DNA from 2 places in the Oceanobacillus sp. NCCP-135 genome. Region 2 is predicted to be linked to the other one. Evidence: riboswitches for the same ligand, from Rfam matches in the RefSeq annotation. Region 2 holds a riboswitch; the other holds the start of a gene.
What was found. Region 2 has a riboswitch for lysine ahead of AC6HVZ_RS14765 (Na+/H+ antiporter NhaC family protein). Riboswitches for the same ligand answer to the same signal wherever they lie in the genome.
Positions count from the first base shown of each region.

Region 1: another riboswitch for lysine. It lies ahead of dapA (4-hydroxy-tetrahydrodipicolinate synthase); the one in region 2 lies ahead of AC6HVZ_RS14765 (Na+/H+ antiporter NhaC family protein).

Region 1 is NZ_BAAKSZ010000001.1:102,777-107,535, reverse strand. Features, by position in the region: gene AC6HVZ_RS00480 (ATP-binding protein) at 1-384, shown strand, start outside; gene AC6HVZ_RS00475 (vWA domain-containing protein) at 402-2,321, shown strand; gene dapA (4-hydroxy-tetrahydrodipicolinate synthase) at 2,396-3,289, opposite strand; lysine riboswitch at 3,393-3,571, opposite strand; gene sspO (small acid-soluble spore protein SspO) at 3,676-3,822, opposite strand; gene AC6HVZ_RS00460 (reverse transcriptase-like protein) at 3,907-4,575, opposite strand; gene AC6HVZ_RS00455 (SLAP domain-containing protein) at 4,720-4,759, shown strand, end outside.
Region 2 is NZ_BAAKSZ010000022.1:34,498-39,256, reverse strand. Features, by position in the region: gene AC6HVZ_RS14785 (bifunctional metallophosphatase/5'-nucleotidase) at 1-8, shown strand, start outside; gene AC6HVZ_RS14780 (YunC family protein) at 88-396, shown strand; gene AC6HVZ_RS14775 (HD-GYP domain-containing protein) at 657-1,742, shown strand; gene yunB (sporulation protein YunB) at 1,806-2,591, shown strand; lysine riboswitch at 2,640-2,818, shown strand; gene AC6HVZ_RS14765 (Na+/H+ antiporter NhaC family protein) at 2,992-4,551, shown strand.

The sequences.
Region 1 (4,759 bases), on a different contig from region 2:
AAAGATGGCTTTAATGTCATTGCTGCAATCAATGAGGGTTATATAGGCACAGTTCCGTTAAACGAAGCATTGAAAAATCGTTTTATTGTCATTGAAGTTCCTTATATTGAAGGCGAACAATTAAAGCAATTGATCACATCTAATACAAACCAAACAAACGAAACGATGATCGATTTATTTGTCAAATTGTCTTCTGACCTTATTCAGGCAGTTGCTCAAGGTAAGCTTTCTGAAGATGCAGCATCCATTCGCGCATTACTTGATGCCTGTGATATGAGTGTAATCATTCCTCCAAAACGAGCAATTCTCCGTTCAATTGTGGATAAATTGGATGAAGATAGAGAAAAAGAATTTGTGAGGAATCTAGCAGAAACTCTATTTTGAAAAAGGAGGATACTCAGATGAAGTATAACCGCTGGGATGACTCGAAAGTCGATACAGATCTTTTCCTGCAGCTGCAGGATCTAGCCACGGTATTATCGGATATTCCTGATTTAAAATTCGAATATAACTATGGATCATTTATAGATATCGTTAACGGAAAGATTGCCGGCAGTCATTACTGGGATATTAATCATCATATGATTAAGGTATCTGGTTATAAAACAGATGTTTTCCTGCGAACAATCGGAACATTAAATTATTCAGATATCCCGGAAATGAAGGTTTATTTAGAAAACATGAGGGATTCAAGGTTGCCAAAATTTGCTTCTCAGCTGATTACCTTGTTGGAGGATTTACGGCTTGAAGAAATCGTAAAAAAAGAAAGACCTGGTACGAAAAAGGACTTTGCTGTCCGGCGGAAATTTTTCAGGCATTATTTTAAAACACAATTAAATACAAATGTGACCCGGAGCTACCCGCTTGATGAATTATTCTGCCTCCTTTATTTAATCATACAAGCAGATCAGCCAGATCCTAATTTCCCCCAAGCAAATGGAAAACAGCTTGATCAAATAGAAAAATTAAAGCCAATCTTATATTCCATTTTCGAAGCAATCAACACATCGGATATTGTGCGTATATCCAGGGAAATTATATTTCAATTAGCGCCATATTATAAGGACAGCCTAAACGAATATTTCACTTTTCCAATTTCTCACATAAAAGATTTTACAATGAATACATTATTCGACGAATTAACCCGTACCGATGAAGTGGCGAATGATGATCAAGAAGAAGTGGATGAGGATAATAATGAATATATCGATCAACGCTTTTCCACTTGGCATCGAGAAAACCAAAATAGTGACAGAAAGCAGACCTTTCTCCAATTTGAATTGGATGTAGGAACGAAAACAAACATCCAGGGCGGTGGCACGAGAGAAACGGAGGACGCTGACCAAGCAATGGGTTCAATTCAAGGTGCTTCAGGTCAAAGTAAAAGAAATGATTATTCTGTACTAGAGTCACTGGAAAAGCAGGAAGCCAATCGTGGTAGCGTTCAACATGAAAGTATGTATGGAACGGAAAACAGAAATGCTGTTCCAATCGTTAAAGAAGCTACCTCTCCATCCATTCAGGATATGGAACTTTATCAGGAATTTGTCAGTGAAATCGAAAACTTTAAACGAAAGCTTGCAGCTACGATTGAAAAAACACTGGAGCACAAAAAGAATGCTCCCCAAAAAGATTTAATCAGTGGACGACTTTCAAAGAAGTTACTCCCCATTGTAATCGATGAAAATCCAAGGGTCTTTTACAAGAAAAACCAGGAATCCAATGAAGTCGATGCGGCTTTCACCCTGCTGGTAGACTGCTCTGCTTCCATGCATAATAAGATGGATGAAACAAAACGAGGCATTGTGCTATTTCATGAAGTATTAAACCAATTAAGAATCCCTCACTCCATTATCGGATTTTGGGAGGATGCAAATGACGTAAAGGAAAATTATCAACCGAACTATTTTCACGTTATCCATTCGTTTACCGACTCTTTTTATCAAAATACTGGAGCCAGAATTATGCAGCTTGAACCTCGAGAAGATAATCGAGATGGATTCAGCATTCGTGTGATCACAAAAGAGATTGCAGCAAGAAGAGAAAAAAACAAATTTCTCCTCGTATTTTCTGACGGTGAACCGGCAGCTGCTAATTACGATCAAAACGGAATTATTGACACAAACTTAGCTGTTTCAGATGCACACAAACAAGGCATTGATGTGATCGGGATGTTTCTGTCAGATGGGGAGCTTGATGAAAGAGATGACCTCATATTGAAAAATATTTATGGTAAAGAGCGGTTAATGATTCCAAGTGTAGCTGAATTGCCGGAGCATTTTGCACCGCTTTTGAAGCGGTTGTTATTGCGTTCGATTTAAAGAATAAAAACACCACCTTGTTTCTTGTAGGTGGTGTTTTTATTATCTTTCGTTGAATACCGAGTTTCCTTTAATTAATATCCAACAGCTTCTTTTAGTTCATATCCTGCAATTACTTTGTACAACGAAGCCCGCTCCGATTCATTTAAGGCTATGAGTGGCAAGCGTACACTTCCAACCGGCACACCAATTCGATTCAATGCTTCTTTTACTGATGTCGGATTTGGTGCTGTAAATAGTGTTTTCATAATTGGTAATAGACGACGATGAACGCTTGCTGCATCAACTACTTCCCCTTTTTGAAAATATTGAACCATTTCCTGCATTTCATTGCCAATGATATGGGAAGAAACAGATACGACACCTGATCCGCCAATAGATAGTATTGGTAATGTCAAACTATCATCCCCACTATATACACTGAAGTTATCAGTTGTTTTGCTGATGATTTCAGCTGCTGCATCTAAATCCCCACTTGCTTCCTTAACTGATACGATGTTTTTTATTTGTGATAGACGAATAATCGTTTCAGGCTCGATGTTCACAACACTTCGACCAGGAATATTATAGAGCATCACAGGCAATGACGTATTCTCGGAAATCACTCGAAAATGCTGATACATTCCTTCCTGGGATGGTTTGTTGTAATAAGGTGTCACCAGCATAATTGCATCAACACCTACAGCTTCTGCATCTTTCGTCAATTCGATGGAGCTCTTAGTATTATTTGATCCTGTTCCAGCGATAACAGATACCCTACCATCTACTTTTTTTACAACAAATTTAAATAATCTCAGTTTTTCATCATGTGTCAATGTTGGTGATTCACCAGTCGTCCCTGCAACCACCAAGCCCTCTGATCCATTTGCAATCAAATAATTTATTAAACCTTCCGTTCGCTCAAAATCAATTTCACCATGCTGATCAAATGGAGTTACCATTGCTGTCAATACTTTACCAAAATTCATCTTAACACCACACCTTTTTTAGATATTATAGAAGTGTGGAGAGCCAAAATAAAAAGCAGCAACGAGAGCCGCTGCTGCTAAAAAGAACATTTATTATCGTTCTTAGCTAGATAGCTCTCCATATAGTTTCCTATATGACAATTCCGCATTTATTCAATAACAGAACCAGCTTCAGAATGATGAGCATCCTTTCGCTTCGGCAAATTCCCCTTTCCCTATGTTTCTTTGGAGCTCATTCTCCTCCACATAGGTACTAATGGTTTTCGCACCTCTACCCTTACTTTAAAAAAATACTTTAAAATAAGAAATTATTAGATTTTTTAGTTGTTATGCTTAATGTAACAGAGAAACACTTAAAATTCAAGCCCAAATGGCTCATTTATAGGTTACTGTCGCTTTTTTGTTTTTTTATTATTTAATTTTTCGTTTGCCGTAAATGGTTCATTAGCAAACTCATGATCAAATTGGTTTGATAGCTTTTTCCTAACAGCCTGTTCATCACTAAATCCACTGTCTTTTTTCTTTTTACTCATCAAAACACCTCCATCAGGTATTTTGTGCGAAAAAAATTGTTTTATCCTATGTGGATGTGAATCCTACTGTCATGAAAGTTAATTCTAAAGATGTTCACGCATCACTTCAGATGTACTAAAAATCTTAATCTCTTGTAAAGCTTGTGATGCCAATCGATCTGCCTCCTGATTCATTTTCCTTTGTATCTGATTATATGTTGCATCCACCCCAATTGCAACAATCTTATCCTCGATTCGATCAGCCCATCTTGCCAAATTTTCATCATAACACGGCCAATCTTCTTTCAACTGGTTAATTACAACCTGAGAATCTCCTGAGAAAATAACAGGCAGGTGATGGACACCCAGTTGTTCCAATTCTTTTACTGCCAGGTGAAGTGCTGCATACTCTGCCTCGTTATTTGAATCAAGTTCTTCCACTAAAGCATTTTTCCGAAGCCGTAGTGACTTACCATTTTGTTCATAATATATAACACATCCAAGACCGGATTTTCTTGAATTAAAATCAAAACCACCATCAAAATAAACTGTCACATGATGGGGTTCAGTTCGGATTTCCTCCATCTGTTTCTTTAATTCCTTTAGGTTCCATATATTGTCATGACTATCGACAAATACTAAATTTCTGATGCGGCCGGTTTTCTCTAAATCCTCTGTAACTAGCAGGGCATGTTTAGCCCGCATTTCCTCTGAACTGAAAACTGCCTCCATACCCTTCGGCGTTCGATAGATTATTTCGATTCGGACATTCAATTAAGAATTCTCCTTTCCTTATTGTGTACTATGATAAAGGCTCTTTTCATTCTACTATTCCCCAACAAGCGGCTCAATAAGTATTTATTATTGGCAAAAAGCTTTATAATCATAACAAAGGATATATAAGGAAGGTATGAAACAATGCAGAAGCTCATATTTGAATCAGCATGGGATAAAACAA
Region 2 (4,759 bases):
GAAAATAAGCGGATATTCAATTAGTGACACTGTACCTCCTTTGTGCATACAAATATATTGTACATTACGAAGGAGGCCTTTAAATTAATGATTACGGTTAATCCATTAGAGGTTGAGGGAATGTTTTTTACTGCAATACGTGTAGAATTGCCAAAAACAAATTTATTAATGATCTCAAACGAAGTTGGCTACATTATGTGTGGAGCATTGGATGTTGATCTGTTTAACAGTAATGAAAAATTAAGAGGGCGTAATATCATTGCCGCCCGGGCAGTAGGTGTCAGGACGATTGATGATTTATTACATGCACCATTAGAAAAAATAACCGATGCTTCCAGGTCCTATGGCTGGGAAGAAGGAATGATAGGCAAGGATGCATTGGTAAAAATATCGTAATAAGGATGTCTTCCTGGTGGGGAAGGCATTTTTTGTTATCGTCTATGAAAGCAAACGGTCGCATAGAATGCCTCTCTTACGCACAAACAAATCAAAAGTAGTTGGTTTTATAAGCACCAATAGAAGATAAGGCAGCACAAGTATAGTTTTAAAAATACCCAATTTTTTAAAATATCCATAGCGTTTTCATTTATAATTTGGTACTATTTTAATGGAACAAATGTCGAAAAAGGTCGTATTTTATAGGAGTTGTGGAAAATATGAGACTTGCCAGTACAAAATCAGTAACTCCAGGAATGATATTAGCACAATCCATCTATAATGAAAATGGTGTTGTACTGATCCAAAAAGGGATAAAGATAACTGAAAAGATGCTCGGGAGATTATTAAATCAAGGGATTACATATATTTATATAGAAGATGAATTCACGCAAGATATTAATGTGGAATCCGTACTTTCAAATAAATTAAGAGTAGAAGCCAGTAAAACAATTAAAGAAACTTTCCTAGAACTAAGAGATAGTGGTATAAAGGAAAGATCTTATATCCTTGAGAAAAAAGGAAAAAAGCTTACAAATGTCGTGCAGCAAATTATGGAGGATTTACAGAGCAATGAAAGGTCATTGTCCTTGCTTACCGAAATTTTTATAACGGACGACTATATTTTTCATCACTCTTTAAACGTAACAATATATTCGCTTGCGATCGGTGTGGAAATGAATTTCTCCAATAAGAAATTAACTGAAATAGGTATTGGAGCAATGCTGCATGATATTGGAAAGATTTTTATTGATCCGGAAATTTTACAAAAACCAGGTAAACTGTCAGAAGAGGAATTTGAAATTATTAAAGGACATACAACAATAGGTTTTGATTTTTTACGGAAGACAGCTAATATGCCTGCAATTCTATCTCATTGTGCATATCAGCATCATGAACGATTAAATGGGTCTGGTTATCCGCGCGGAATTAAAGGTGATGAGATTCATGAATACGCAAAATTAATTGGGATTGCAGATGCCTTTGACGCAATAACAAGTAATCGCGTATATCGTGATGCAATGCTGCCACATGAAGGATTGGAAATTCTTTATGTAGGTGCCATAAACTTATTTGATAAAAATATGATCGAGGCATTTAAAAGGAGCATTGTTGTATATCCGGATGGTCTGTCACTACAGCTTAGTGACGGGAGAGAGGGGGTTGTGGTCAGACAAAATAAACATATCTGTGATCGCCCGGTAATCCGGATCCTGTTAGAAGATGGAAAACGTCTGAGTACATCTTATGAATTGGATTTAGCCAGTGTAATGAATGTTACGGTAACTGCAGTTAAAATAGATTAAAGATTATTTAGGATTCTAACCCCTTTAAAACAAGCATAAATTATTTTACAAGGGGGTTTTTTTATGCTGAGACATCAAAGAAGATTTGGTATGAATAGAACATCTCCTCCGGGAAAAAATGCGCTTGTTATTACGATGATTCTTTTTGCTGTTTTTGTTCTACTAAGTATTTGGATTATTGATCGAGGTATAAAACCAACTTTGATGGAGATAGCGCAAGCAAAAACTGATGAATTTGCAACACGAGCAATTAATACAGCTGTGCGTTTTGCCGAAAATTATGACTTCGAGGATATTGCTAATATTACATATAATAATAATGGAGATCCAGCAGTATATAATTGGAATTCAGCGATGATCAGTGAAATAAATCGTGTAGCAACAGACAGGGTGGAAGAGTTTTTTCTGAATATGAACAGAGGGGATCCGCTCGTTTTTGATAATCCACTTCAGAATCCTCCAGAATATAGTGATGGGGCAGAAGATCTCGCAAAAGTGGATCCCACCATTATAGAGATTCCGCTTGGCCAAGTAACAGGTAACTCTGTACTTGCCAATTTAGGCCCAAAAGTACCGGTAAACCTTGAGTTTGTCGGTAATGTAAGAACGAATATTTATCAGGAAGAAAAAGAGTGGGGGATTAATTCTTCCTGGGTTTCTCTCTACCTTTATGTTGAGGTTGATGTACAGGTAGTCATCCCATTTACTACAGAGGTGGCAAAAGTTCATACTGAAATTTATATGGATGGCGGAGCAATTATGGGGGATGTACCAGAATTCTATGGTGGAAGTGACCCTAATATTGCTATTCCGAGAGAGGACTTTCAAGGAGACTTGCAAGATGAATAAATTTATTGTATAGTAAATCTAGAATTAAATATTAAAACCTTATCAGATCGGTGAGGTAGAGGTGCAGATAATATGAGTAGTCAGCAGGAGAATGACAACTTGGATTGTTGATAAAAGGATTGTTTGCCGAAGCATAATGAGGGTCAGACTTATTATAGCTGGTATAGCTTTGAAAAAGGGGTATACTGTCATGCTAAAATGAATGTGCATGGAGAACTACTGATCGAAATGGAGGATAACGAATATTGTAAGGACAATGATGGTTATTTTCTATCGTTGTCTTTTTGTGTTTTTAAGGACAATATAAATTGATTGCGTATCCTCGATCGTCAGCATTTTGTCTTTATCAAGCGTTTCTCCATGTTCCATTCATACATATATATAAACGGAGGTAACATCAATGGAAGGCACAATTCTTTCAATTATTCCAGCACTGCTCATGCTGGTACTTGTACTACTTACTAGAAAGGTTTTATTATCTTTAGGAGCAGGTATTATCGTTGGAGCATTAATGATTCATGATTTCAATATACTTAGAACGCTAAATGAGATTTGGGAAATATTTTATAACATCTTTGTTTCTGAAGGCTCTTTAAATAAAGGGAACCTTCTCCTACTCAGTTTTCTATTATTATTAGGAATAATGACAGCGTTGCTGCAGGCATCAGGCGGTAGTAAGGCATTTGGCGAATGGATGATTAAACGTGTTAAAACACGTACAGGTGCACAGTTTATCACACCCATATTAGGATTTATAATTTTTATTGATGATTATTTTAACAGTCTGGCAGTTGGGCAAATAGCAAGACCATTAACAGACAGACATAAAATTTCCCGTGCAAAGCTTGCGTATTTTATTGATTCAACGTCGGCACCGGTTACCGTATTATCACCAATTTCAAGCTGGGGAGCTTATATAATCGGTATTTTAGGTGGTTTGTTTGCAGCAAATGAAATAACGAACATTCAACCACTGGAAGCATTTATAAAAATGATACCATTGAATTTATATGCACTTTCAGCATTATTACTTGTTTTTCTTGTTGCCTACTTTAAAATGGATATTGGAGCAATGCGTACACATGAAAAGCGTGCTATTGAAACAGGTGAATTGCTAAATCCAGAGCAAAATAGTGTACCTGGTGATTTAGGAGATACATTTAAACCGCATAAAAGTGGAAGGGTATTCCATTTGCTCGTTCCTATTGCAGTTCTGATTGTTGCAACTGTTGTTTCGATGCTTATTACAGGAGTAAATGCCACTGAAGGTAATGCAACAATTTTAGCAACTTTTGCAAATACAAATGTTAATCTATCTTTATTTGTTGGTGGATTGATTGCTGTACTAACATCATTAGTATTCCATTTTCAACAAAATGAACCGAGGGCAAATATCGTTAATATCTTTATTGAAGGTATTAAAACGATGCTACCAGCTATTTATATCTTAATATTGGCATGGATGATTGGCTCGGTTATCGGCACGTTAGAAACAGGGGAGTTTTTGGCGCAAATAGTCAACGATGCTTCTATTAGTTCATCCTTACTGCCATTCTTATTTTTCCTGATTGCCGGAATAATGGCATTGGCTACAGGTACATCATGGGGTACATTTGGAATTATGCTGCCAATTGCAGCAGAGGTGACTGCTATTACAGATATAAATATGCTACTTCCATCATTGGCGGCAGTGCTAGCAGGTTCTGTATTTGGCGATCATTGTACGCCTATCTCAGATACAACCATCCTATCTTCAACTGGTGCGGGAGCAAATCATATCGATCACGTTCTAACACAACTACCATATGCAATAATTGCCGCAGCAGCAGCATGTGTGGGATATTTGGTAATTGGTTTTACAAATCAAGTATTTCTTCCTATAGTGGTAACTTTTGCAATTGTGATCGCTATTGGATTATTTATTAATTACCTGGCAAAAACAAAGCTAAATAAAGCATAAATAATAAAAAATTCTTTCATCCTTGGATGAAGGAATTTTTTATTATTTAGGGAATTATCAAATTTGTGAACGTGGGCTGTGGATAGTGAACGAAATTATCTAGTCATGTCCAGCTCTCCAGGCGATATCCGCGCTCACCGGTCGATATCCTGCGCTCTCCCGGCGATATCCGCGCTCACCGGTCGATATCCTGCGCTCACCGGGTGAT